Regions from separate parts of the Shewanella sp. 5_MG-2023 genome, predicted to be linked through region 1. Evidence: predicted binding sites of a transcription regulator. Region 1 holds the regulator's gene; the other holds the start of a gene.
What was found. Region 1 encodes LexA, which represses DNA repair genes until DNA is damaged. Its sites were predicted from a motif close to TACTGTATNNNNATACAGTA; they were not measured.

Region 1 (15,228 bases):
CTGCCGGACTTATCTGATGTGCAAGTGATTGTTAAGACCTCATATCGAGGTCAAGCACCGCAGTTAGTCGAAGATCAAATTACTTATCCATTATCCACAGCGATGCTGGCTGTACCTGGGGCGAAAACCGTACGTGGGTTTTCGATGTTTGGCGACTCATTTGTTTATATTATTTTTGAAGATAATACCGATATTTACTGGGCACGTTCACGGGTTTTAGAATACCTATCACAAACCCAAGATCAGCTCCCAGAGGGCGTTAGCCCCACTTTAGGGCCTGATGCTTCTGGTGTCGGTTGGGTATTTCAATACGCCTTAGTCGATAGACAAGGTAATCACGATTTAGCCCAGCTGCGTTCATTGCAAGACTGGTTTTTAAAACTGGAATTACAAAGTGTCGAAGGCGTATCTGAAATTGCTACGATTGGCGGCATGGAGCAATCTTATCAAATCGTGGTCGACCCACATAAACTCGCCCTTTATCAAATCGATTTGATGACGGTTAAAAATGCGCTAGCAAGCTCTAATAGCTCTGTCGGTGGCTCGGTTATTGAAATGGCCGAAGCCGAGTACATGATTACTTCATCGGGTTATCGACAAAACATTGAAGATTTTGCCGAAATTCCTTTAGGGGTGTTATCTGATGCTAGCACACCAGTATTAATGAAAGATGTGGCGCAGCTGCGAACAGGCCCTGCAGCGCGTCGTGGTATTGCTGAACTTGATGGTAAAGGTGAAGTCGTTGGCGGCATTGTGGTTATGCGCTATGGCGAGAATGCCCTTGAAACCATTAATAATGTTAAACAAAAGATTAAGCAAATTGAAAGCGGTTTACCTGAAGGGGTTGAATTAGTTATCACTTACGATCGCTCAGAACTTATCCTCAATTCTGTGGATAATCTGATGCACAAAGTGATGGAAGAGATGCTGGTCGTTGGCCTAGTTTGCTTACTATTTCTATTACATGCTCGCTCAACACTGGTTGCCATAATCACCCTGCCATTATCTATATTAAGCAGTTTCATTATCATGCATTTTATGGGGGTTAATGCCAACATCATGAGCTTAGGAGGTATTGCCATTGCCATAGGCGCCGTTGTCGATGCCGCCATTGTCATGGTAGAAAACGCCCATAAACATTTAGAGCGATATCGGGCTGAGCACGGTAAACCACCCGAAGGTGAAGCCCACTGGCAACTAATTAAAGAGGCCTCTGTTGAAGTAGGGCCTGCGCTATTCTTTAGCCTGCTAATCATCACCTTAAGCTTTATTCCTGTATTTGCACTGGAAGCTCAAGAAGGCCGTTTATTCCACCCACTGGCGTTTACTAAAACCTTTGCTATGGCGTCTTCTGCAATACTGGCCATCACCTTGATCCCAGTATTAATGGGTTATTTTGTGCGCGGTAATATCCCTGATGAACGCAAAAACCCCATCAGTCGATTTTTGATTGCCATATACCAGCCATTACTCAAACTGGTATTAAAATTTCCTAAATTCACCATCTTATTAGCGCTGGTCATTTTAGCCAGTGCTTACTATCCGATGACAAAGATGGGCTCTGAGTTTATGCCAGAACTCGCTGAAGGTGATTTACTTTATATGCCTACAACCCTGCCAAGTGTCAGTGCAGGTAAAGCCGCTGAAATTTTACAGCAAACCGATAGATTGATTAAAACGGTACCAGAGGTCAAAAGAGTATTTGGTAAAGTGGGCCGCGCGATGACCGCTACCGATCCTGCACCATTAACCATGCTTGAAACCACCATCATGCTTAAACCACATGCTCAATGGCGTGAAGGCGTGACCTTAGAATCTATTATTGCTGAATTACAGAGAACGGTGAAAGTGCCCGGCATGACTAACGCATGGGTGCAGCCGATAAAAACCCGTATCGATATGCTGTCCACCGGGGTTAGAACACCTGTCGGCATTAAAATATCGGGTTCAGATGTGGCCGAACTGGAAAAAATTGGCGCTGAAATCGAAGCGGTAATGAGCCAAGTGCCAGGCACAACATCAGCATTTGCGCAGCGAAGTAGTGGTGGACGTTATATCGATATTGAGCCGAAACTAAAAAATGCAGCTCGATATGGTATGACCCTAAGTGACATCCAAGATGTGGTGCAAATCGCCATAGGCGGTATGAATATAGGGGAATCAATTCAAGGTCAAGAACGTTACCCAATTAACATTCGTTATCCACGAGAGTTACGTGACAGCATAGAAAAACTCAGAGATTTACCGGTATTAACCAAAACCGGTAAATATCTGCCATTAAGCGTTTTAGCCGACATCACCATCAGTGATGGACCGCCCATGCTTGCCAGTGAAAATGGCCGTTTAATCTCATGGGTGTTTGTCGATATTAAAGATATTTCTATCGGCGAATATATCGAGCAAGCGCAAATAGCCTTAGGCCAGCAAATCACTTTGCCAGCACGTTATAGCTACAGCTTTGCGGGTCAATATGAATATATGCAGCGTGTTGAAGCCAAGATGGAGTTAGTCATTCCACTAATGCTGGCAGTTATTTTTATATTACTGATGCTGACCTTTAACTCGTTTGCTCAAGCTTCAGTAATTATGCTGAGTTTACCCTTTGCCTTAGTAGGCAGTGCCTGGTTTTTATATTTGCTGAACTTCAACTTTTCGGTTGCGGTATCTGTGGGGATGATTGCCCTTGCGGGTGTCGCCGCTGAATTTGGCGTGGTGATGCAGGTGTATCTCAACAACAGTATAAAAGACCGAAAACATCATGACACTCTCAATAGCAAAGATGATTTACGCCAAGCATTGATTGAAGGTGCTGTAATGCGGATTCGCCCCAAAGCGATGACAGTTGCGACCATATTTTTTGGCTTACTGCCGATAATGTGGGGCACAGGAACCGGTAACGAAGTGATGCAGAAAATTGCCGCACCTATGGTTGGTGGCATGGTCACTGCGCCGCTGCTATCGCTGTTTGTTATTCCAGCCATTTATTTACTAATCTATGGTCGTAAACTCAGTAACTAGGTTTACAAAGTCACTCATAAACACTAAAAAAGGCGCTTAAGGCGCCTTTTTATCTATAAAGCCACAAGCTGAATATAAGCTTGTTAGCTTGGTTCACTGAGTACGCCTTGCTTTTCTCGTGCCAGTTGCATCATCCTTAAAAGACCCCAAACCATAATACAACCTCCGACTCCAGCCATAGCAAACAGCAGTATTGGCTTCGCCAGCATCGGATAAGCCGCTGTATCAAAACCTGCAAACAAGCCATATAAACCCGCCGCCATTAATAACGTGCCAGGAAAATCAATGACTGCCACCATGGTCATTTTCTTTTGAATTACCGCGAGTTTTTCGTCCTTTGTGAGTGTCATAAGTCTTCCTTGATTAGATTTACAGTTTAACTTTCAAGCAATTATTCTACTTCAGACGCTACCTCGGTCAATGCAATAATTGAAAAAGTGCCGCCTTGGGGATCATCAATCACCGCAAAACGACCCACATCCGGAATATCCGTAGGCGGGACACAAATTCGCCCGCCTAGAGCTTCGGCATCTTGAGCCATAGCATCACAATCTTGCACACTAAAATACAGCATCCAATGGGGCGGGGTATCACCCCACTCGGACGTCATTTGCATCATACCGCCAATGGCTTGCTTATCCACCAGCCATTGCACGTAATCAGCTATGCCCATTGAAGACATATCAAGGCTGTTAGTCTCAAAGCCAAGCGCTTGGGTATAAAAATCGGTTGATGTGGCCAGATCGCGGCACATATATTCAACCCAGCACAAAGTATTGGGCTCAAATGAGCGCTTAATGCCGATATGGTTAATGGCCTGCCAGATTGAAAATCGTGCGCCATCAGGATCTTGGCACACAGCTATAATCCCTGAATCACCAACAGAGTGAGGGCCTGCAATAATTTGTCCACCCGCAAGCCTAATGGCTTTAATTGTCGCCTCAACATCATCAACGGCAAAATAAAGCTGCCAATGGGTTGGCAAACTCTCCATCTCTTTGGGCATTTGATACATAGCCGCAATGTCATCACCCGCTAACTGCAACATAGTGTAATGACCCTCAGGCATGGGCATATCATCAGCCTGCCACTGAAATAGGCTTTGGTAGAATGCTTTCGCGGCATACCAATCATGACTGGCAAGTTCGACCCAACAAGGTTGCCCTTGTTTATAGTGTGACACCTTCATACACCTCACCCTGCTGTTGATAATGACTTATAAGAATAAAGGTTTAAGCTGAACCTAAATGACAACACTCTTTAAGTTAAGACACTTTTAAAGCTAAAGTCGAGTTGGCAATAATGGTTGGTTATTCGTATAAAAAATGACATTTAAATAATAAATACAACTTAAAATCATAGCCTTATATAGACAACAGTATCAGCAAGCCATGGCTAGTCACTATCGGTCACAAGTCGTAAATTACACACACCTTTAGTCAAAATGCTAACAGTCACATCCTTACTTGCTAGAAAACGCCCATAAAAAAGCCCTTTTCAAAGGGCTTTTTGGAGGTCATTTCGGTGTTTAAACACCACTTTATCTAGCTAAAGTATTATTTATAAACTGGCAGTAACTCAGCCATCGCCAACAAATGACATGCGCCGGTGATGACACCGAATGCAATAATCACCACAATCAATGGCGTACCACCTGGGACTCTAAAGCTCTTCTCATCAGGGAACATTTTGCGCGATTTGTATGCCATCATGGCTGGCACTATCGCCGCCCAAATGGTCGCCGCTAATGCCGCAAAGCCAATGGCAATCAAGAAACCATTAGGGAATAACAAACCTAATACTGTCGGCGGGATAAAGGTGATCGCAGCTGTTTTAATGCGGCCATTATTGCTTTCTTCAAAGCCAAATAAGTCAGCTAGATAATCAAACAAGCCTAAGGTCACCCCTAAGAATGATGACGCCACAGCAAGATTAGCAAACAAGGTCAACATGGTATTAAGCCATTTACTCGCCATCACATCTGACAGAGCGCCCACTAACACACCCATATTGCCGCCCTGGGCAATAATGTCGCTGAACTGACTACGGGGAATGTTGCCCATGGTTGCCACTAACCAGCAGCTATAAATCACTAAGGCGATAAAAGTACCAATAAAGATGGCTTTTAAAATCACTTTAGGTTGTTTGCCGTAATACTTAACTAGGCTTGGCACATTGCCGTGGTAACCAAAACTGGCCAGCCCAAAAGGTAGCGCCGCTAAAATATAAGGCGAGAAACTCGCCTCACCATCTGGCATTAATAATTTTGCGCTATCAATATCAATCAGCAGATTTCCGATGGCGAGAAAAAAGGTAATTAACATCCCGCCAATCATAATGGTGGTAATGCGATCAACCGCTTTGGTACTGATGATCACCACTGCAGCAAGTACGACGGCAAACACTAACCCTGCGATCGGTTGAGGTAAGTTAATCCCCATCCCCGCAAGGGTGTGATTAACAATCGAGCCACCACCACTGATGTAAGCATAGGTCAGGATGTACAACACAAAAGCAATAGATAACCCGTTAATAATCCGCCAAAACTGGCCTAAGGTTACCTTAGTTAAGGTGTCAAAACTGTCACCGGGTTTAAAATGCAAATTGGTTTCAAGTAGCATCAGACCTGACACCAGCATACAAAACCAAATACCAATTAACATGACTAATGAATAGCCAAACCACATGCCTGCACTGACCACAGGCAAAGAAAACATACCAGCACCGACTGTGGTACCGGCGATGATCATAGCACCGCCCAATAAGGATTTATTTTGCGGTTGAGATTGTGTCGAACTCATAAAATTAGTTATTACCCATGTTCCATTGTGACACTATCAACAATGGTTTTTCGAACAGATAAACGCAGCATACCATTGGCATGATCACGTATTCGGATGACTTCAAATTGATTATCGTTAGCGGATAAATACCCTAATTCTTTTAATTTCACACTCAAATTATTGTAGAGCTTTTTATCATAAAACTCAGGCGCAGTAATTCCATGTAAAGCACCTAAACGCTGAGCCAATAAATGGCTGGCGCTTTCTAAATCAGAACGCTCAATTTCTGGTTTGTAAGCCAGTAAATTAAAGATAATCGCGTAACGCTGTAGGGTCTCACTGACCGTGGCGGACAATAACATTAACTGAGTGACATTACTTTGATTGACTTCAAAGTGATCGCTACCGGAAATTAGCTTTTGTTCAACAAACAAATCAAGCACTTGATCCACATAGGCACTTAAATCTTCAATGCCCATAAACAGCTCAGCTTTCAATAATGGGTAAAAATCATTAACAATTTGCTGGATTTTTTCTCGGCTAAATTCTTCATATTGCACCAAGCAACTGGCGATTAATGAAGGCACTGCCATTAGATGAATTATGTTATTGCGATAATAGCTCATCGCAATCACTGAGCTATCTTCAATTGCGATAATTTCGCCGATGGCATCTGTGGTTGAGGTAAATTTATTCAGCGACAAACATTGCTCAACTAGGTCATGAGCTGAGCCCTCAGCCACCGACGCATACTCAGTATAAGGAACATCCTTTAAGATTTTCAGGTAGAGGTCTAGCTGGGTTTCAAGCTCACTGCGCTGCAGGGCGTTTTGCTCTGAAGCCAGCAGCGCCATACTTGCTAATGTCACCGAACTCGCTGCGGCGGCGCCATTGATGTTAGTCATCACTTTATTGGCCAATACATTTACTGCTGGCGTTAACCATGATGGCTTTTGATCCGGATCTTGAGCAATTTCTTCACGCCAATTTGGCGATTGTTGATTTAAAAATTGCTGCACATTGATTGGCTCGCCAAAGTTAACGTAACCTTGGCCAAAGTTGCCTAATTTACGCAGCGCACCAAAGACCTGCCACACTGATTCTTTTTGCTTTTTCTTACCGCTTAACTCTTTATGATAGGTGGACACTTCCATCACATGATCATAACCAAGATAAACTGGCACTAAGGTTACTGGGCGTTCAATGCCCCGCAGTACACAGTTAACTGTCATCGCTAACATGCCGGTCTTAGGCGCTAATAAACGACCGGTACGAGAACGACCACCTTCGGTGAAGTATTCAACCGAATAGCCTTTAGCAAATAACTGATCTAAATACTCACGAAACACTGCGGTATAAAGTTTATTACCGTTAAAGCTACGACGAATAAAGAAAGCACCACCACGGCGGAACATAGGGCCTGCTGGCCAAAAGTTTAAATTAATACCGGCGGCAATATGCGGCGGCACCATGCCTTGGTAATACAAAATATACGACAGCAGTAGGTAATCCATGTGGCTACGATGGCAAGGCACATAGACAATTTCATGACCATCATGATGCAGCTTACGCACTTTTTCAGCGCTTTTAATGCTAATACCGCTGTATAACTTATTCCACAACCAAGTAAGAAAGCGCTCAGCAATACGCACTAAGCTGTCTGAGTAATCCGCTGCAATTTCATCTAAATACTGAATCGCTTTTTCGCGGGCTTTGTCTTCAGGAATTTTTTTATTAAGCGCTTCTTCTTTTATCGCTTGAGCAATGGCATCAGACTTTAATAATGAGTTGAACATTGCCTGACGATTTGGCAGTTGTGGGCCTGTCATCACTTTACGTTGGCGTCTAAAGTGCACTCGCGCCACACGGATAAGTTTATGCGCAATACTGACATCAGTGCCGTGTTCATCAGCCATATAACGTAGCGACATAGCATTTGAGAATTGAATAAAGCTATGGCGACCTAAGAACAAAATCATCAACCATTTACGTAACCAGGTCGGGTTTTCACGCTCAAATACGGCTGCGGTCATGGTGTCATCTTCTTTACCAGGGATACGTCCCCAATACAGACTCACTGGCACCAATTGAATATCAAGTTGATCATTTTTTTTATGTAAGGCTAATAAGCTGGTGAAGTTATCAATAAATTTTTCGCCACTTAAACGCTTGCCAAATAGAGGCTTACGACCTTCAATACACACAATTCTAGGGGTATTTAAGCCATCAACGTCTAGTCGCTCATAAGGGCTCGGTAAGCCATATTTGGCGGTCACTTCATTTAATGCCGCAATATCACTGAGTGATTCTGTCTTCATCACATAGACCACTGGTTTATCTGGGTCTAAGTTCAGATCGGCAAAGGGATCTTCAGGCACAACAACCGTGTGCACCATCAGTTTTTGAATCCAACGTAATGATTTTGCTATGATTGAGTCAGGTTTTAACATGAGTGTTCGCATATTCAACATCAATTAATTGGCCATAGAATACCAGATAATGGTTCAGTTTCACTAACAAGGGTCTATACAGAGAATATTTGTTCAGTAAAAATAGCCATATCCGAATAACAACCAACCTATTTTCAATCAACACTACTGTATAAATATACTGTTTAAACAAACGATGTGAGAAATAGCCAATTTCATCGGTTTAAAAAGCTGACTTACCTTCATTAACTAAATAATTAAATTACATATACTTAACCGTGCCCCCATATATAGCCAACAAGAATTAGATGATAATAGTTAAATTAATTTGGTTAATACTTGCGCGACCACCGATACTGTATATAATGACAGTCACTGTATAAAAAAACAGGAATCAATATGAGACCTTTAACGCCACGCCAAGCTGAAATATTAGAGCTAATTAAATGTAATATCGCCGAAACAGGTATGCCGCCAACTCGTGCAGAAATTGCAACTCGATTAGGCTTCAAAAGCGCCAATGCCGCTGAAGAACACTTAAAAGCACTGGCAAAAAAAGGCTGTATTGAAATTATTCCTGGTACCTCTCGCGGGATCCGCATGGTGCAGGTGGAAGAGGAAGTTGAAGCAGGCTTACCACTTATCGGCCAAGTTGCTGCAGGTGAACCTATCCTTGCTCAAGAGCATGTTGAACAGTATTTCCAAGTTGACCCAGAAATGTTTAAGCCCAATGCTAATTTCTTACTACGCGTTCGAGGCGACAGTATGAAAGACATTGGTATTTTAGAGGGCGACTTATTAGCAGTGCATAAAATGCAAACTGCCACCAATGGTCAAGTTGTAGTGGCACGTCTTGAAGACGATGTAACCGTGAAAAGATTTGAAAAGAAAGGCAATATTATTTATTTACATGCTGAAAATGCAGAATATGAGCCGATTAAAGTTGATTTAAGTTGCCAAAACCTAACGATTGAAGGGCTTGCTGTTGGCGTTATTCGTAATGGAGGTTGGTTATGAACACATTAATAGGCAATGCACCGCGTCACCCTGGATTATGGGTAGATATGGCATCTGATCCCTTACCCACTAAACAAGGGATTGAAACCAAGCGCACCCAAAACCAAGGCTTAACTGAATTGACTCAATTATGCAGTCAGTTAGCCATTTTAAGTCAGCAAGGCCGTTGGATTGTACTGATTAATCCGCCGCATATCGGTTATAAGCAAATTCTTGCTAATGCCAATGTTCGTATGGACAGAGTATTGTTAGTTCACACCAAAGATGAAGTCGAAACCCTGTGGGCGATGGAAAAAGCGCTCACTAACGGTACTTCAAGTGCAGTAATTACTTGGACACCACCATTAGATGCCCGCGACAATCGCCGCATTCAATTGGTTGCCAAAAATGCCTTAGCCCAAGGGCTTATCATTGAAGATGTAAATACTCACTTACCTGAAGGCGACCCATTAACGCAAACTTTAGCAGTACCGACTCGGGTAAACCTTACCTCGTTTCACTAGTAAAATATGACTAAAAAAGCCCTTCACTACGCTGAGGGGCTTTTTTTTGCACTTTTTTCAGCAAATTAGATGATAAAGTGATCTTGATCAATATTTAATCTCCAAGTAATGTAGTTAACAAGGTAGTAACAATTTATCGTACTGCCGAGAATAAATGTCAAAAAGATACAAACGCTATTAAAAGATTGAGCTGGTACCGTGCGGTATAGAAAGCCTTGAATGTAAAGCGTCAAATATAATTGATAAGTTCAGTATTAGGTACAAGTGTGGCACCGTAACGTAATAACATAATTGAGTTTTCAAGCTCAAAGCCACCGTGTACTTTGAAATGATCAAACTTTTTCGGGTATGAAAAGTTTGCATAGAGCAGAGTATTACTGTGTGGCTTTTCTTTGTAATTGCAATTCGCAATTAGCAGAGGAGTAGTCTTGTGAAGCGATTGTTGTACGGATTAATGGTGGCGTTGCTTGCAACCCCACTCACAGCGGCAGAGATGCCCTTAAACATGACTCAAGGTGTAACAGAGATCAGTGGCCAGGTTTACGACCTGCATATGATTATTTTGTATATCTGTTGCGCCATTGGTGTCGTGGTCTTTGGGATCATGATTTATTCCATGATCTATCACAGAAAATCTAAGGGTGCAGTTGCAGCCGACTTTCATGACAGTACCAAGGTTGAAATAGCTTGGACAGTATTGCCATTTCTAATCCTAATTGGCATGGCAATCCCAGCAACAAAAACGCTGATTGCTATGGAAGATCCCAGCGATGCTGAACTGACAGTCAAAGTGACGGGCTCTCAATGGAAATGGCATTACAGCTATTTCAATGAAGATGTCGAGTTTTTCAGTTTATTATCTACCCCAGCAGACCAAATTACTGGCACCGCAGATAAAACCGACACCTATCTTTTAGAGGTCGATAAGCCGCTGGTTTTACCAATAAATCGTAAAGTACGTTTTTTAATGACCTCGGATGACGTTATCCACTCTTGGTGGGTACCAGCATTTGCCGTTAAAAAAGATGCAAATCCTGGTTTCATCAATGAAGCTTGGACTAAAATCGATAAAATAGGTACTTATCGAGGCCAATGTGCCGAACTATGCGGTAAAGATCATGGCTTTATGCCTATTGTTGTTGAAGCCGTTTCTGAAGCAGACTTTGACCAATGGCTAATCGACCAAAAGCAATTTGCTGTCGATGCTAAAGCCGCTGCACAAGCCTCACTGAGCCAAACCCTTAGCTATGACGAGTTAATGGCCCAAGGCGAACAAATCTACATGGGTCGCTGCGCGGCTTGCCACCAACCTAATGGTGCTGGTTTACCTGGCGTCTTCCCTTCCCTAATTGGCAGTCCAATGATTAAAGGCCCAGTGTCTGGCCATATCGATATTGTCGTTAATGGTAAGCCTGGCACTGCGATGCAAGCGTTTGCCAAGCAGCTAACGGCAACTGAAATTGCTGCAGTAGTCACTTATGAGCGTAATGCTTGGGGTAATGACTCTGGCGATACCGTGCAAGCGGCTGATGTGAGTGGCAATGGGACAAATTCTAGCGCTACACCAACCACTGCAGACGCTCCTAGTGCAGGCACTTCTACCGCAGACACGTCAACGCCTGTGACTTTACCAGCAAGCTTACCTACAGCTGAACAACTTGAAGACACTGCAACACAAGCTGTGACTAAAGCGGCAACACAAGCAGCAGAAGTTAAAGCTGTGGTATTGGATGACTTGACGATGGATGAGTTAATGACCATGGGCGAGCAAGTCTATATGACTAGCTGCGCTGCATGTCACCAAGCTGCTGGTACTGGCTTACCTGGCGCGTTCCCTTCATTAGTAGGCAGCCCACTCATCGTCGGTCCAGTGACGGATCATCTTAATATTGTCATCAATGGTAAACCTGGCACGGCAATGCAAGCATTTAACTCGCTACTTACGCCACAACAGCTTGCTGCAGTGGTGACTTATGAGCGAAATGCCTGGGGTAATAACTCTGGCGATGCAGTTCAGGCTGCTGATGTTGTTGGTCACGGAAAGTAAGGGATTAAAATGAGCACAATTACACAAGATTCACCAGCCGCTCACGACGATCACCATGATGACCATCATCATGGGGCGCCAAAAGGCATTATGCGCTGGGTTTTAACCACTAACCATAAAGATATTGGTTCAATGTATCTGTGGTTTAGTTTCATTATGTTTTTAACCGGCGGCGCAATGGCCATGGTCATTCGTGCTGAGTTATTCCAACCCGGTTTACAGTTAGTTGAACCTAACTTTTTTAACCAAATGACCACAGTCCATGGCTTGATTATGGTATTTGGCGCAGTCATGCCAGCCTTTACCGGCTTAGCTAACTGGCTCATTCCAATGATGATTGGTGCGCCAGATATGGCACTACCGCGGATGAATAACTGGAGCTTTTGGATTTTACCTTTCGCGTTTGCGATTCTACTTAGCTCGCTATTTATGGAAGGTGGAGGCCCCAACTTTGGCTGGACTTTCTATGCACCACTGTCAACAACCTATAGCCCTGATAGCACAGCATTATTTGTGTTCTCAGTACACATTATGGGCATAAGCTCGATCATGGGTGCCATTAACGTGGTGGTGACCATTGTTAATATGCGTGCTCCGGGTATGACTTGGATGAAGCTGCCATTGTTCGTCTGGACTTGGCTGATTACCGCCTTCTTGCTAATAGCAGTGATGCCGGTATTGGCAGGTGTAGTAACCATGGTACTGACTGATAAATACTTTGCCACCAGCTTCTTTGATGCTGCTGGCGGCGGCGACCCTGTGATGTTCCAGCATATTTTCTGGTTCTTTGGCCACCCCGAAGTCTACATCATGATTTTACCTTCATTCGGGATTATCTCGGCCATTATTCCCACCTTTAGCCGTAAAAAGCTTTTCGGTTATGCCTCCATGGTATACGCCACCTCAAGTATTGCGATTTTGTCCTTCCTAGTTTGGGCGCATCACATGTTCACCACCGGGATGCCAGTATTTGCAGAGCTATTCTTCATGTACTGCACCATGTTAATCGCAGTGCCTACTGGGGTGAAAGTGTTTAACTGGGTTGCAACTATGTGGCGCGGCTCAATCACCTTCGAAACCCCGATGCTGTTCGCCATTGCATTCATCATCTTATTCACCATCGGTGGCTTCTCTGGCTTGATGCTAGCGATCACCCCAGCGGATTTCCAATACCATGATACTTACTTTGTGGTAGCGCATTTTCATTATGTACTGGTGACTGGCGCAGTATTTTCCATTATGGCTGCAGCATATTACTGGCTACCGAAATGGACAGGATACATGTATAGCGAAACATTAGGTCGTTGGCATTTCTGGTGCAGTGTTATTTCAGTGAATGTACTGTTTTTCCCAATGCACTTTTTAGGCTTAGCAGGCATGCCACGTCGTATTCCAGACTATGCAATTCAGTTTGCTGACGTAAACCAAATTGTCTCTATTGGTGGTTTTGCCTTTGGTTTATCACAACTGATTTTCCTCGCTGTGGTACTGAAATGTATCAAGGGCGGCGAAAAAGCTGCGGATAAGCCATGGGAAGGTGCTGAAGGGTTAGAGTGGACTATTGCCAGTCCTGCGCCTTATCACTCATTTACCACCCCACCAGAGGTTAAATGATATGAGCCAGCCAACAAAATCAAACCGTAATTTACTTATTGGCCTAGTACTGGGTTCAATAGGTATGTTCGGCTTTGGTTTTGCGCTAGTGCCTTTGTATGACGTGCTTTGCGATGCCTTGGGGATTAATGGAAAAACCCAAAGTACTGCCAGCAGTTATGAGGCTGTGGTGATTGATAAAGACCGTACTGTAACCATTGAGTTTATTGCCCAAGTACAAAGCAATATGCCGTGGGAGTTTGTGCCAAAAGTGAACCGCATGCAGGTTCACCCCGGCGAACTCACACGTACTGCGTTTTTAGCGAAAAACTTATCTTCAAATAACCTCGTAGGCCAAGCAATACCCTCGGTATCGCCAGGCCAAGGCGCGGCTTATTTTAATAAGACCGAGTGCTTTTGCTTCAATCAGCAACCCCTAGCAGCAATGGCCGATGCTGAATTACCGTTAATTTTTTACGTGGATGCGGATTTACCTGAATCCATTAACACTTTGACTCTCTCTTATACCCTCTATGATATTACAGACAAGCAGACTGCAGCCATAGAGCAAGGAGCAGCAAGATGACAACAAAACATGAAAACTACTACGTGCCAGCGCAAAGTATCTGGCCAATTACCGGCGCTATCGGATTATTTCTGATTGCATTTGGCGCAGGTACCTACATCCAACAACTTTCAACTGAAGAATCTTCTGGCGGCTACACCCTAATCGCGGGTATTGCTGTAATTATATTTATGCTGTTTGGCTGGTTTAAAAATATCATTGATGAGTCAATGTCAGGTTTATATTCAGCGCAAATGGATCGCTCTTTTAGACAAGGCATGAGCTGGTTTATTTTCTCAGAAATCATGTTTTTCGGGGCATTTTTTGGGGCATTGTTTTACGCTCGAATGGTAGCAATACCTTGGCTCGGCGGTGCATCAAATAATGCCATGACCCATGAGGTATTATGGCCAACATTTGAAGCCATTTGGCCGCTAGTGAAAACCCCAGATGGTACCACCACTGAAGCCATGGGTTGGGGCGGATTGCCGCTGTATAACACCCTCATTCTACTGACCTCTTCAGTCACCTTGCACTTTGCCCATGTGTCGTTAGAAAAATCAAAACGTGGCGCACTGAAGGTTTGGTTAGGACTGACTATTTTGCTGGGTATCGGCTTCTTGTTTTTACAAGTTGAAGAGTATGTCCATGCCTACCAAGAAATGGGGCTCACACTCACCTCAGGGATTTATGGTAACACCTTCTTTTTGCTAACTGGCTTTCACGGTATGCACGTCACCTTAGGCACAGTATTTCTAATAATCCTGTTCTTTAGAGTATTGAAAGGTCACTTCACCCCAGATAATCATTTCGCCTTTCAATCCGGAAGTTGGTATTGGCATTTTGTTGATGTGGTGTGGTTATGCTTATTTATTTTCGTGTACGTCTTATAAGGCTGCAAAGCTAATAAGGTCTAGGATTTGGGCTTATCCAGCCAAATCCTAAGGCCAGTAACAATAACAACATCACTAACGCAGAAAAGATCACTCGACGACCTAAATATTGGCTCATAGATTGTTTATTTTCCGCTTTAACCATAATAAATAGGGCTCTGGCTAAATTAAATAATATGAATACAAGCAGCAGTACTAAAACAAGCTTGAAAATAACTAAGGTATCTAAGGTTCCCACGGGCTCTCCTTTGCGCGTTTGGCGACTTTCTACTGGGTTATTGCTAGTTGTTACTGTGAGTGTGTTTTCTATTTTGGTCAAGCTCGGTTTATGGCAACTTGATAGAGGAATTCAAAAACAAGCTTGGCAAGCCACCTTAAGT
Region 2 (15,228 bases), on a different contig from region 1:
CAGGCAGTTTTACTCGCGCAGTTTCATTGCTTGCTAATGGTTGCTCAATGGCTGCGGTTTCAACAGGTACAATTTCGGTTTTTTCTGTGCCAGTAAATAATAAGCTAATTAGATAGATAACTAGGCCAATTGCACACATAACCCCTATAGCTTTTGCCGCCATTATAAGTATTTTTTTATTATCTTGCGCCCACACTAACCAAGATTTAAGTAATTCTGTCATCGAACCTGACTCTAATGCGCCTCGGTCAACTCGGTAGCTGGGCTTTTCATCAGCTTGATACCTAGCCTCGTCTGTTTCGCTATTGTATCCAGCTGCATTATTTGCAGAATGGTTAAACGGATTAAGCTCAGACTCTTTATAAACGGTTTTGTGCTGATAACCAGGCTCATGGCCCAGTTCGTCATCAAAACTGTTGTTATCAAAGCTTTCAATATCAGAGTTTGCGCTATCAACGTTGGCAGCGTCAGGGCTTTCAGCCCTAAGACTGGTGTTATTGCCATGTCCAATGGTCGGTTCTTGACGCTGCCTTACTCTCTGAGCGCCTGCAACAGGTTTAGCATGTGGGCCTTGATAGCCCATAACATAAAAATTATTTCTGCGGTTTTGATTACGGCTATTGCTCTTGGGTGCTGAAAACCACGCAAAACCAGCGCTCACTATGGCCGCTAAAATAAAAATGGTCACTGACACAGCAACAGGAAAACTAAATGCAATAGAAAGGCTAAAAAATAACAATAACAAGGTTGGGATTGCCACCAAAGAGCTTGGCTTAGCTGCGTCTCGTAAACGGCGTAAGCTGCTTAAAGCACTAATGGGCAGCGCCACTACCCCTGCAATAATAGTGGTAACAGAATGAGCAAATAACAGCGCGATGATTAATACAAAAATCAAACAAGATAATTGCACAGCCAACACTCTTTGACCGTTATCTCGGCCTTGGTGACAAAATAAGGATGAAAATGACACAAGAAATCCCAATAATAAATAAACAGAAACTATATAAGCAGACTAAACAATTTCATCACTAAAGTCAGCGAAACCACTGCATTTGCCGCAAAATTAATTGTAAAAACATCAATCACAAACCATTTAGCGCCATTAACATTGCCAGTTCATTTTTTATTAACGAATATGACAAAATGAAATAGCCTTAGGTCTTTAAGCCTATGCATTAAACTAATCAATGTATTACTAAGGTTAGAAAAAAATCGCCGCTAATAACCACAGATTTATGCAGTTTTTTCCATCACAAATCTCGCAAATTGCCATGCTTTGAGTATAATACTCGCCCTGTAAAATAATCTGGTTGGAATTTGCACTATGAGCGCGAGAGGAAATCTATTTATTGTGTCTGCCCCAAGTGGCGCCGGTAAATCTTCGCTTATCTCTGCTTTATTAAAAGATAAGCCAAGCGACATGCAAGTGTCTGTATCACACACTACCCGTCAACCACGTCCTGGTGAAGTTAATGGTCAACATTATCACTTTGCCAGTGTTGAACAATTTAAAGCGCTCATCGCTGATGAAGCTTTTTTTGAATGGGCAGAAGTGTTTGGTAACTATTACGGCACATCCCGCAAGGTCATTGAGCAAACATTAGCCAACGGTATTGATGTCTTTTTAGATATTGATTGGCAAGGCGCAGAGCAAGTTAAAAAGCTAATGCCTGAAGCCGTTGGGGTATTTATATTACCCCCTTCAAAAGCTGAGCTTGAACGCCGCCTAACTGGCCGAGGACAAGACAGCCAAGACGTGATTGACGGACGTATGGCTGAGGCTGTATCTGAGATGTCACACTATAAAGACGCTGATTATATTATTGTAAACGATGACTTTGATACCGCACTAGACGATCTGCGCGCGATCATTCGCAGCCAAAGATCAACCTGTGCTAGTCAGATCCATACTCATAATGGTATGATTAACGATCTGTTGGCAGACTAATTGTCATTAAGTACAATTTGCGTCACTTTTTCCCATAGATAACACTGGAGTTTCACCACATGGCTCGCGTAACTGTAGAAGACGCCGTACAACAAATCGGCAACCGTTTTGACATGATCCTGGTTGCAGCGCGTCGTGCACGCCAAATCGCTGTGCAAGGTAAAGACCCAATGGTTGAAGAGATGAATGATAAACCAACGGTTATCGCCCTGCGCGAAATCGAATTAGGTTTAGTCACCTCTAACACATTAGACGCTGATGAGCGTCAAACTGTACGTGAACGCGAAGCAGCTGAAATTGCCGCTGTTGCAGCAATTGCTGAAGGCCGTTCACTTTAAGGAGTAGCGCCACTTGTATCTGTTTGAAGGTCTAAAGGAGTCTGCCTCTGGTTATTTAGAACCAGCGCAAGTAGAGTTACTCAAGCAGGCGTACATTGTTGCGCGTGATGCCCATGAAGGGCAAATGCGCACAAGTGGCGAGCCCTATATTACCCACCCCGTTGCGGTAGCCCGCATCGTTGCAGATATGCGTCTTGATCACGAGACGTTAATGGCTGCACTGCTTCACGACACCATCGAAGATACCCCAGTTACCAAAGAAGAACTCACTGAGCTATTTGGCGTAACCGTGGCTGAACTGGTCGAAGGCGTGTCTAAACTTGAAAAAATCAAGTTCCGCGATAAAAAAGAAGCCCAAGCTGAAAACTTCCGCAAGATGATGATGGCAATGACGCAAGATATTCGCGTTATTTTGATCAAACTTGCTGACAGAACGCATAACATGCGAACTTTGGGTGCATTACGTCCTGACAAACGTCGTCGTATTGCCCGTGAAACCTTAGAGATTTACGCACCGATTGCTAATCGTCTTGGTATTCACAATATCAAAAGCGAATTAGAAGATTTAGGTTTTCAAGCCTATTATCCGATGCGATATCGCGTTTTAAAAGAAGTCGTAAAAGCAGCCCGTGGTAATAGAAAAGAACTGATTAACAGTATTGAAACTGCCATAACCTCTCGCCTTGAAGATGCTGGAATTAACTGCAAGGTCAAAGGTCGTGAGAAAAACCTTTACTCAATTTACCTTAAAATGAGTAAAAAAGAACGGCAGTTTCAAGAAGTCATGGACATTTATGCCTTCAGAGTCATGGTCGATTCCATTGACACCTGTTACCGTGTATTAGGTGCCATGCATGGTCTTTATAAGCCTCATCCCGGTCGCTTTAAAGATTATATTGCCATTCCTAAAGCCAATGGTTATCAATCATTGCACACCTCATTATTTGGCCCCCATGCGGTTCCTGTTGAAGTACAAATACGTACTGAAGAAATGGACCTGATGGCGGACAAAGGGGTTGCTGCTCATTGGATGTATAAGAGCGGCACCAGTAGTTCACAACAAAGTACCACCCAAGTTCGCGCCCATAAGTGGATGCAAAGCTTGCTGGAGCTACAACAAAGCGCCAGTAGCTCATTTGAGTTTGTGGAAAATGTTAAAACTGAGCTATTCCCTGAAGAAATATACGTATTCACCCCAGAAGGCCGTATTTTAGAGCTGCCGGTGAATGCAACAGCGGTCGACTTTGCTTACGAAGTCCATACCGATGTGGGTAACACCTGTGTTGGCGCCCGTGTTAACCGTCAAGCTTATCCATTAAGTCAGCCGTTAATATCAGGCCAAACCGTTGAAATTATTACAGCTAAAGGCGCAAGACCTAATGCTGCATGGCTTAACTTTGTCGTAACAGGTAAAGCCCGCGGTAAAATTCGTCAAGTCTTGAAAAGTTTAACCAGTGACGATGCTGTGGCGCTCGGCAAACGGCTACTGAACCACGCATTAGGTGAAAACAAGCTTGATGACATCACCTTAGAGCAGCTTAAAAAAGTTATTGCTGAAACTAAGCATGACAATCTTGAATCGTTATTGGCTGATATCGGCCTAGGTAATGCCATGAGCATTGTGGTTGCCCAGCGCTTAATGGGTCACAAGCTCACCACTAAGAATGAAGATAGCGAAACCGAAGAGCACTTGATGCCAATTCGCGGCGCTGAAGGCATGTTGGTGACCTTCGCAAATTGCTGTCGTCCAATTCCAGGTGATGCTGTCATCGCCCATGTAAGCCCAGGCAAAGGCCTTGTGGTACACATGGAAAATTGCTCAAATATCCGTGGTTATCAAAGCGAGCCAGACAAATATATCCCAGTACATTGGGATAACGTTGAAGGTGAAAGCTATCAAGCCAATCTGCGAGTTGAAATTGTCAATCATCAAGGCGCACTGGCAAAAATCACCAGTATTATTGCTGCCGCCGGCTCAAATATTCATAACTTGAGCACTGAAGAGCGTGATGGCAGAGTCTATCTCATTAACCTGCGGATCTCAGTCGACGACCGTGTTCATTTGGCCAATGTTATGCGCCGCATTAGGGTATTACCTGAAGTCCTGCGCACCTCGCGTAACCGCTAATAAATCAATCACGACTTCTGCATTGCAGAAGTCTTGCGCACCTGCCACAAACGTTAGTAATATTGATCCCCTAAATCCCTAAGTTAGATAACAGCTTAGGGATGACATCATTCATTTACTTGATCGCAGAGGGCGTCATGGCAGAAAAAATCATCATCGCAACCGATAAAGCTCCAACAGCAATTGGCACCTATTCTCAAGCTGTAAAAGTAGGTAGCACTGTTTACCTTTCAGGCCAAATCCCACTCGTACCAAGCACCATGGAAATGGTTAGCGATGATTTCTCTGAGCAGGTTGTACAGGTTTTCGAAAACTTAACCGCAGTATGTGATGCCGCTGGCGGCACTATGGCTGATATCGTTAAACTGAATATCTTTTTAACCGACTTATCTCACTTCGCTACCGTTAATGAAATCATGGCGCGCTACTTTACTCAACCTTATCCAGCACGTGCTGCAATCGGGGTAAAACAGCTGCCAAAAGGCTCATTAGTGGAAATGGATGGAATAATGGAGATCTAGCTCACAAACCGAGTTTTATCCTGAAGGGTGCCATTGGCACCCTTTTTTATTAGAGCTATTACTCAAGAGGTATTTAACTTTCAGTGAAACATGCTAGTTTATAAGTAGAAATTATCTCGTTAAGTTGTTCTCGCGTTTGCGAATAGGCTGATAAATAGCCATACTGAGATGATTGCATTAGCAAACTACAAATAAATGCATCCTACATTAAAAACAAAAAGAACATGGAATTGTCGATGGAAAATCTAATAAAAACGCCAGTAGAAATGTTATCTCATTGGGCTGAAACCCAAGGGGATGCCGTATATTTACGACAACCAATTAACGGCCAGTTTGTTGACTTCACATGGGGAGAAGTTCAGCAAAAGGTACAACAAGTTGCAGGCGCATTACGCCACTTAGGTCTAGTACCGGGTGACAAAGTTGCTCTGCTTTCTAAAAACTGTGCCGAGTGGTTTATTACCGATCTTGCCCTTATGCACGGCGGCTACATCAGTGTGCCAATCTATCCCACTGCTAACGCTGAAATGATCCGCTATGTATTAGAACACAGTGGCGCTAAAGCTATCTTCACCGGAAAACTTGATTTTTGGGCCGACCAAGAAGCCGGTGTCGGCGGTGAAATCCTCCGTTTAGCTTTACCTTATGACACCATGCCAGCGCAATATCATTGGGAAAAACTGCTTGAGTTAGGGCAACCATTAGTGGATGCGCCTACGCCTAGTCGCGATCAAATGATGACGCTCATTTACACCTCGGGCTCTACTGGTAAACCAAAAGGCGCAATGCAAACCTTCGGCAGTTACGGCTGGACTTGTGAAGCGGTTGTGCGCGATTTAAAAACCAATACCACAGACAGATTATTATCCTACTTGCCTTTAGCGCACATTACTGAGCGGGTAGCGATTCAAGGATCGTCTTTTTACTCCGGCTCGTCGGTGGCGTTTGTAGAAAGTTTAGATTCTTTTGTGGCTGATGTGCAGCGATGCCGCCCGACGGTCTTTTTCTCGGTGCCGCGTTTATGGACCCTGTTTCAGCTCAATATTGTCAATAAAATTGGCCAAAGCAAGCTGGATTTATTGCTTAAAATCCCACTGGTTAGCGGCTTAGTTAAACGTAAAATCCAAAAAGGTTTAGGCTTAGAGCATTGCCGTTTATTAGGTTCAGGATCAGCCCCCATCCCACCATCTCAATTAGAGTGGTACAACAAAATCGGCATGAATATTTCAGAAGCCTGGGGCATGACCGAAAACTGTGCTTACTCAATTATTAACTTCCCATTTAATGCCTCAAAAATTGGTAGCGTGGGTCGCCCTGTTGAAGGCTGCCAAGTTCGCCGCACCGATGAAGGTGAGTTAATGGTTAAGAGCCCAGGTTTGATGACAGGTTATTACAAGCAAGAAGAAGCCACAGCAGCATGCTTTGATGCTGATGGATTTTTCCATACGGGTGACTTATGTGAAATCGATGAAGATGGCTACATTTCTATCACTGGCCGCGTTAAAGATAACTTTAAAACCTCTAAAGGTAAGTATGTGGCGCCGGTGCCTATTGAGCGTAAAATAGCCCAAGATCCGCACATTGAGCTACTTTGTGTCATTGGCTCAGGCTTACCGCACCCGATCACCTTAGTGCAATTATCTGAAGGCTCAGCCTTGCAAGCCCGCGAAGAAGTGCGCGCGTCACTGAAAGCGACCCTAGATGGAGTTAACCCGCACCTTGAGTCCCATGAAGTTGTGGATGCCATTGTCGTAGTGACAGAGCCTTGGACCATTGAAAATGATGCCCTAACCCCTACACTTAAAATTAAGCGTCATGTGTTAGAAAAGCAGTTCAGTGCCAAAGTTGACGGTATTCGCGGCGCTAAAGTGTGCTGGGAAGACGAGATTTAGCACCACAGTAATTCGCTTCAATATATTGGCCGCCTAAGCTTTAACAAGCCGGCGGCTTTTTTATCAATGACATTTGTCACCTCAAACTGGTGACGTTTGTGTCTGCCCTGTGCAAGCCCTTTGTTAGATACTAACTCCGTAGCAACACACCTTAAATGCAATAAACGGAGTTAATCATGACATCACTAATCTTAAAATCTCTTATCTCAAAATCAACCGTCATGGCGGTAACACTGACGTTAGTCAGTAGTGCTAGCAATGCCGATATCGGCGCTATCGATATGGCAGCCAACACAATGGATCTACAACAGCTAAAGGTTCTCAGCGAACAATCTGTGGATTATGAACACGCCTATGCACAATATCGCATCGCCATTACAGCCAATATTAGCGGTCTGCGCGGAGTGGCTAAAAAAGCCCTCAATGATGCACAGTCGACACTTGAAACTGTATTGAGCCGTGAAGACGATGCTGAGTCAATGGCGCTACTGGCTTCTGTTTACGGTATGCAAATCGCCAATGACTCAAGCAAAGGACAATCTCTGGGAATGAAGGTAAGTGCTTTACTGGCTCAAGCAGAACAACTCAGCCCTGAAAATCCCCGTATTGCGTTAGTCAGAGCAATGAGCGCCTTTTATACTCCCGCTCAATATGGCGGCGGTATGGATAAGGCTGAGCAATATGCCACTGATGCGATTCGTTTTTATGAACAGCCATGTGTTGATATCTGCTGGGGGCATACTGAAGCGTACACCTGGCGCGGAATCGCTAAGCAAGAATTAGGTCGTCAAAAAGAAGCAATTAATGATTGGCAACACGCTGTAGAAATTGATCCTAATTACGCTTGGGCAAATTTTTTACTTAAACAACAAGCGCGTTAATCCGATGCTGCTGAAGCTAGCTACTGCAGACATACACATTATGACTCGGTTGCAGTATGCTAACTTCGCAAGGAGGCTTCATGTCTAATATCAATACAAAACACTCGGTCAATAGTAGCAACACTCGCGTTCACCCAGAAAAAGCCTATCGACAAAAAACAGCTTGGGTATATCTGCTCAATCTGATTTTTTACTTTATTCCACTTTGGTTTATGCGGGATGATTGGGCTCGGGTCGGTGTCAGCTTGTTACTCATATTTCCCTTCTTATATGGGTACTTTTGGGCTTACAAAAGCTCAGCCGCTCAAGGGAAATATCCTATTGCTTTAATGCTCATCACTGCGAGCATTGCCACCATATTTACCAGCGGCTCCATTTCATTTTTCAGTTTTGCCGGTTTTTTTATTGGTTTTTTCTATTCACTGCGCACCGCCATTATTAGCTTTATTCTTATCAGTACTTGGCTGTGGCTACTTAATTACATCGTGGGCTATGAAGCTTACTATTTTCCGCTATACGGTATGTTAATCACCTTTGTGGTGGTGCTATTTGGCGTGGTTGAGCATAACAATGAACGCATCAGGCGCCAACAAAGACAATCAAATGATGAAATCGCTAACTTAGCAACGGCACTGGAGCGTGAACGTATTGCGCGCGATTTACATGACATCATGGGGCACAATTTATCTTCCATTGCACTGAAAGCACAACTCGCCGAAAAACTGGTTGAAGCAGGAAAGCTTGCTGTTGCAAAACAGCATTTACAGGAACTTGCTGATATCGCCAGAAACAGCTTAACTGAAATTCGCCAAACGGTTTCTAATTACAAACATAAAGGCTTACAAGATACGGTCAATCAACTATGCAGTTTATTAAGACAAAAAGAAATTGAAGTACATCTCGAGGGTAAATTACCACCATTAACACCTTTGCAAGAAACTCAACTAGGGCTAATGTTGACAGAATTAGTTAATAATATGCTCAAACATAGCCAAGCCAGTCAATGTGTATGGTGCTTTAACACCTTAGATAAGCAGCTTATTGTTAGCCTAAGTGACAATGCTAACACCAAAGTTATTAAAGAAGGTAATGGCTTAAAAGGCATTAGAGAGCGAGTGAACTTATTGGGCGGCAAGTTTAGTTATCATATTAACGATGGCTACCGTTTTAGCATCAGTTTGCCCCTTGAAGCAGAGCAAGTCAGTGAACCTAAAGTTGACAACGACACGGAACAGCCTTAATGAAGATTTTATTAGCAGAAGATCAAGCCATGGTGCGCGGGGCATTATCTGCCCTACTTACCCTTGCCAAAGATGAACTCGGTGAAGTCGATATCACAGAAGCAGAAGATGGTAACCAAGCCATGGCAATGCTTAAAGAGCAGCATTTTGATTTGCTGCTCAGTGATATTGAAATGCCCGGTCACAGCGGCGTTGAGCTGGCTCAGTGGCTCGCAGCATATCAAGCCGAGGCTGCAACAATGCAACCTAAAACTAAAATCATCATCTTAACCACTTTTGGCCGCGTAGGTTACATCAAAAGAGCACTCAGTTGTGGCGTCGAGGGATTTTTGCTAAAAGATGCGCCATCTGAAAGTCTAGTCAACGCTATTAAACAGGTGATGGCAGGTAAAAAAATTATCGATCCAGAGCTGGCGATCAGCGCCATTGGTGATATTGACCCACTCAATGATAAAGAAAGAAAAGCGCTACGATTAGCCAGTGATGGCTTATCAACCAGTGATATCGCCGCCCAGTTATTTATCGCCGAAGGTACTGTGCGGAATTACCTTTCTGAAGCGATCTCCAAGCTCAATGCCACCAATCGCATAGATGCGGCGCGAATAGCTAAACAAAAAGGCTGGTTATAGAGGCAGTTAAGCCTGATATCTGGATTAATATTGCCTTGTATTAAAACTCTGCTAAGATAAGCCATAACATCTGTATATATTTACAGTACTATCATTGCTAACAAGCATCAGGGCGATAAAGTTGACTGTATAACTCTTTGGATAACTGTCAAAGTTAACCCCAAAGTGAATGACTCACTTTAATCAGCGAGCTTTACAATATCAACAAAGTCTAAGTGATGAAGTCTGTGGTCAACTCAATAGATAAAGGCATGCTAGATTTGCAACCATTGGATCAGGTACCGATTACCGACTTAAAAGGCGTCGCTAAAAAAGCCGCTGAAAAGCTGGCAAAGCTTGGCATTAAGACAGTGCAAGATGTACTGTTTCATTTGCCGCTGCGCTATGAAGACCGCACCCAAATCTATCCCATCAATGCTCTTTATCCCGCGATGTACGCCACAGTTGAAGCTGAAATCATCTCAACCCAAATTGTGCCGGGTCGCAGACGTATGCTGACCTGCAATATTGCCGACGAAAGTGGTTACCTCACATTGCGGTTTTTTAACTTCTCGGTTGCCCAGCGAAATGGCATGCAAAACGGCGCGATAATTCGGGCCTATGGTGAAATCAAGCGCGGCAACCGCCATTTTGAGATAATCCACCCAGAATACAAAATCATTAAAGCTGGCGAAAACCCAGCCCTGAGTGATTCACTGACCCCTATTTATCCTTCGACTGAAGGATTAAAACAAGCCAGTTGGATTAAGCTCACCGAGCAGGCACTAACTATGCTCAATCAAGGTGGCTTAACAGAGTTACTACCACCAGCCCTGCAACCCAACAATATGAGCATTGGTCAGGCATTATCCTTAATCCATCGACCGCCCAATAACATCGCCCAAGCCGATTTAGAGCAAGGCATGCACCCCGCTCAGCAGCGCTTAGTCCAAGAAGAGTTACTGGCCCATAACTTAAGTATGCTGCAATTACGTCAGTGCAATAACCTTGATAAAGCGGTGACTTTACCCGCCACCGGCCAGCTATTAAATCCATTTTTAAAAGCCTTACCTTTTAAGCCAACAGGGGCCCAGCAACGAGTCGTAGCTGATATCGGTATTGATATTGAAAAGCCCACACCTATGATGCGCTTAGTGCAAGGGGATGTGGGCTCGGGTAAAACCTTAGTGGCCGCCTTAGCAGCCCTGCAAGCCATTGAAAATGGTTATCAGGTGGCGATGATGGCACCGACGGAATTATTAGCAGAGCAACACGCAGTCAACTTTGCCGCCTGGTTTGAACCATTAGGGCTAAAAGTGGGCTGGTTAGCAGGCAAGTTAAAAGGCAAAGCCAGAACACAATCATTGGCTGATATCGCCGATGGCAGCGCCAACATGGTAATTGGCACCCATGCTATTTTCCAAGAGCAGGTCAGTTTTAATAAGCTCGCGTTAATCATTATTGATGAACAACACCGTTTTGGGGTCCATCAACGCTTAGGATTACGCGAAAAAGGCGTCAGCCAAGGCTTTCATCCGCATCAATTAATAATGACAGCTACGCCAATTCCGCGCACGTTAGCGATGACGGCTTATGCTGATTTAGAAACCTCTATCATTGATGAGTTACCGCCAGGAAGAACCCCTGTTACCACGGTTGCCATTAGCGATAATCGCCGCGAACAAATCATCGAGCGGGTAAAACAAGCCGCGCTAAATGATAATCGGCAGATTTATTGGGTTTGTACTCTCATTGAAGAATCTGAAGTTCTTGAGTGCCAAGCCGCTGAAGATACCGCTGCAGAATTAAGCCAATTACTACCCGAATTAAAGGTTGGCTTAGTGCACGGACGTATGAAAAGTGCAGAAAAACAGCAAATAATGGCCCAATTTAAGGCGGGTGAACTACATTTATTAGTGGCAACAACGGTTATTGAAGTGGGAGTCGATGTGCCTAATGCCAGTTTAATGATTATTGAAAACCCTGAGCGGTTAGGCTTGGCGCAATTGCATCAGTTACGTGGCCGAGTAGGCCGAGGCTCTATTGCCAGCCACTGCGTGTTATTGTACAAAGCACCGTTATCACAAACTGCCACCAAACGTTTAGGAGTACTAAGGGCCAGTAACGATGGCTTTGTTATTGCCCAAAAAGACTTAGAAATAAGAGGCCCAGGTGAAGTACTCGGTACCCGCCAAACCGGCTTGGCAGAAATGAAAATCGCTGATTTAGTCAGGGATCAATATCTGATTGAAAACACACAAAAATTAGCGGCCCATGTTATGCAACAAGTGCCACAAAATGTAGACAGCATTGTTCAACGTTGGTTAGGGGATCGCCAGCAATACGTACAAGCATAAATTATTGTTAACCTTGGCTATTATTACTAGACAAGTGTTGAGATTATTGCAGAATGCAAATAAGGTTTAGGCTTACACGTGCTTGAACATTATATGTAACAAATTCAATGGTATTGGTTCCCCTTCGACGTTTAAAGCTAAGGAATAGACATGCAAGTCAATCAAAATGATAGAGCCACACCGCAATCAAGTCGCGCCAGTGGTAGTAACGCAGGTGTTATTGGCATCACCATTGCAGTTTTACTAGCCGCTGCAGGCTATTTTTACTTCTCTGGCGATAAAGAGCCAGAAGTCGAAGCCCCCATACCCGTACAACTACCAGAGCCGATGCCTGAACAACCTATTGAACAAGAACCCATTGAAGAAGTGATAGTGGAGGTTATTGAGCCCACCATCATTGAAACACCAGAACCTGAAGTGGTGGTAGAGCCCTTACCTGCACTGACTGAAAGTGATGACTTTGTTGCTCAAAAAACCATTGATATGGCAGATGGTATGACAATCGAGCCACTACTTGTTAAAAAAGACATTGCCCGCCAGTTTGTGGTATTTGTCGATAATATGGCTCAAGGTGAAGTGATCCATAAAGCTAGCCCACTGAAAGGCCCTAAAGATAAATTCACCGTCAGTGAAATCACTAACAAAACCTATTTAAACCCTGACAGTTACCATCGTTATGACCTGTACGCCAACATGGTGTCAGATATGAATGACGAGCAGTTAATCAACACTTATAAAGAACTCATGCCAATATTTGACGAAGCTTTTGCAGAGCTAGGTTATAGCGATATGTCATTTGACGAGCGCATGCAGCAAGCCTTTGAGATGATCTTATCAGCGCCGATTATTGAAGACCCGATTGAATTAAGTTCTATCAGTGTCAATTATCAATTTGTCGACCCTAAGCTTGAAGCACTACCCAACGTGCAAAAGTTTATGGTGCGTATGGGCCCTGATAATAGCCGTAAAATTAAAACGGCAATTAGAAAACTGCAGCAGCAAATGGCCAACTAATTTAAGGCTGAGTAATAACCAGAGCCAACTTCTGATAGCTGATTATTGAACAAGCCATTTTTATGGTTTGTTGATACTTGCGTTACCGGAAGAGCTTTGAGCATTTTAATAGCGACATTTATGTCGCTATTTTTATTTTTGCGGACTTAAACGCTTTATTATTTTCATATAATCACGGTACAATCAGGCCGAATTTAATAACAATAATCTAATAAAATTTATTCACTCAGCTAGGGATAGCTGCAGCATATCAGAGGCAATGCTGTGCAATTAGTATTTGATATTCTTTCATGGGGCGCTTGGTCGCAAGACTTTCAAGATAAAGAAAGTTGGAGCGACGAGGATAAGTGCGCCGCTGAATCGCCCCCCCTCCCAGAGCTGGCAATCAATACTGCCAATCTAAAAACCAGCACCATTTCACCAGCTTTACCGCAGGTGCCTGCAATGCAGCGCCGCCGTTTTAGCCGCTTAACTAAAATGATGTTAACTGCAGCTTATCAATGCGCGCCTGCTGACAACTGTCGCAGTGTTTTTGCCTCTCGTCACGGCGAACTGACTCGCACCCTTGGCTTATTGCAAGATATCGTCATTAAAGAGCCACTCTCACCCTTAGCTTTTAGCCAGTCTGTGCACAATACTGCCAGTGGCATTTATGGCATTGTCACCGGCAACACCGCCGCCTCGACCTCGATTGCCGCAGGGGAAGAAACCTTAGCTCAAGCCATGGTTGAAGTTTTTGCTCAGCTAGCAGAAAACCCAGAACCAATTTTAATGGTATTTGCTGATGACCCTGTGCCGCCGATATACAATCAATACACCCATGAAGCTGAACTACCGCTTGCTATGGGACTTTATTTAGCACCTGCGCAGAGCAGCGCTAATAAGGTTGCTCAGCTAACACTCACAAGCAATCAAAGGCTTGATCCCAGTGCAGACACCATTAGCTCCATCCAGCTAATCAAGGCCATCGCTTCTGGACAAGGTTTATCGGGTCAGCAGTGCCAATATCATTGGCACCTAACGAGCCAAAGTAGCCAATAACATGGATGATGGTCAGCAAACACACCCCATCGTGCCTGCAAAACGGCTCAGCGGCTTGGGTTATGTGCCTCGCTGGATAGCTGGCGTGCTATGTTATATCGCCTTTGGTTTAGGTGGATTACTTAGCTCTATCACTATTTTACCGTTACTGCGTTTTTGGCCGGGCACCAAGCAACAACGTATCGCCCGAGTACAACAAGCCGTACATACCATGTTTAATGGCTTTGTGTGGATGCTTACCCAAGCAGGGGTGATTAAACTAACAACCAAAAATATTCAAGCACTCACTGATGCTAAAGGGGTATTGGTCATCGCCAACCATCCAACCTTGGTTGATGTAGTGGTGCTGATTAGTTTAATGCCCAATGCGGGTTGTATTGTGAAAAACACCTTATGGCGCAACCCATTTATCCGCGGGGTGCTGGCTTCTGCAGGTTATATTCCCAATCGCGGTGCAGAATTGTTACTGCAAGATTGTCAGCAAGTATTAGATAGTGAGACGAATTTAATTATTTTTCCTGAAGGCACGCGCACTGTGGTTGGCCAAAAAATTAATCCCTTTGCTCGCGGCGCAGCCAACATTGCCATTCGTACCAAAACCGATATTATTCCCGTTTCGTTGCACATTGATGTAGCGGGGCTAACAAAGCAACAAGCTTGGTACCAGATCCCAAGACAAACCATAAATATGTCAGTAGAAATTGGCGCAGTATTTGACCCGCTGATGTATGATAATCATCAAAGTAGTGAAGCCAAATTGGCAAGAGTGCTAACCCGCGATTTAGAGCAGTATTATCAGCAGCACTTAATCGCATTAGCAGCCAATGATGGCTTGATTAAAGTTCAATAAAACCAATCTAGATTAGAATAACTATGACTTTACACAACGAAATTAAACAACTCATCATCGACTGTCTCGACTTAGAGGATGTCAGTATTGATGATATTGAAACCGATGCCGCACTATTTGGTGAAGGCTTAGGTTTAGATTCTATTGATGCCCTTGAATTGGGTTTAGCAATTAAAAAGCAATTTGATATTAAAATCGAAGCGAACTCTGAAGCCACTAAAGCACACTTTTTCAGTGTGGCAAGTTTAGCGAGCTTTATTGAATCACAACGTTCTTAAGGAGTTATCATGGAAAATCGTGATCAAATTCTTGCGATGTTAACCCAAATTCTTGTGGATGAATTTGAAATTGATGCCGACGATATTACGCTTGATGCATCACTGTATGAAGCACTTGATTTAGACAGTAT

Region 2: recG (ATP-dependent DNA helicase RecG) is a predicted target of LexA. The motif match lies at 9,647-9,666, and genes of this name have one in related genera.

The regions. Positions count from the first base shown of each region.
Region 1 covers NZ_JAUORC010000042.1:5,714-20,941, reverse strand. The annotation lists gene Q4557_RS18695 (efflux RND transporter permease subunit) at 1-3,018, shown strand, start outside; gene Q4557_RS18690 (hypothetical protein) at 3,102-3,368, opposite strand; gene Q4557_RS18685 (VOC family protein) at 3,410-4,207, opposite strand; gene mtr (tryptophan permease) at 4,575-5,819, opposite strand; gene plsB (glycerol-3-phosphate 1-O-acyltransferase PlsB) at 5,831-8,251, opposite strand; gene lexA (transcriptional repressor LexA) at 8,630-9,247, shown strand; gene Q4557_RS18665 (cell division inhibitor SulA) at 9,244-9,750, shown strand; gene coxB (cytochrome c oxidase subunit II) at 10,181-11,797, shown strand; gene ctaD (cytochrome c oxidase subunit I) at 11,807-13,411, shown strand; gene Q4557_RS18650 (cytochrome c oxidase assembly protein) at 13,413-13,976, shown strand; gene Q4557_RS18645 (cytochrome c oxidase subunit 3) at 13,973-14,848, shown strand; gene Q4557_RS18640 (DUF2909 family protein) at 14,859-15,086, opposite strand; gene Q4557_RS18635 (SURF1 family protein) at 15,097-15,228, shown strand, end outside.
Region 2 covers NZ_JAUORC010000014.1:66,100-81,327, reverse strand. The annotation lists gene Q4557_RS10105 (hypothetical protein) at 1-970, opposite strand, end outside; gene gmk (guanylate kinase) at 1,325-1,948, shown strand; gene rpoZ (DNA-directed RNA polymerase subunit omega) at 2,008-2,286, shown strand; gene spoT (bifunctional GTP diphosphokinase/guanosine-3',5'-bis pyrophosphate 3'-pyrophosphohydrolase) at 2,300-4,414, shown strand; gene Q4557_RS10085 (RidA family protein) at 4,552-4,935, shown strand; gene Q4557_RS10080 (AMP-binding protein) at 5,172-6,827, shown strand; gene Q4557_RS10075 (hypothetical protein) at 7,004-7,708, shown strand; gene Q4557_RS10070 (sensor histidine kinase) at 7,789-8,949, shown strand; gene Q4557_RS10065 (DNA-binding response regulator) at 8,949-9,578, shown strand; gene recG (ATP-dependent DNA helicase RecG) at 9,839-11,914, shown strand; gene Q4557_RS10055 (DUF3014 domain-containing protein) at 12,065-12,928, shown strand; gene Q4557_RS10050 (beta-ketoacyl synthase chain length factor) at 13,193-13,969, shown strand; gene Q4557_RS10045 (1-acyl-sn-glycerol-3-phosphate acyltransferase) at 13,971-14,819, shown strand; gene Q4557_RS10040 (phosphopantetheine-binding protein) at 14,843-15,097, shown strand; gene Q4557_RS10035 (acyl carrier protein) at 15,107-15,228, shown strand, end outside.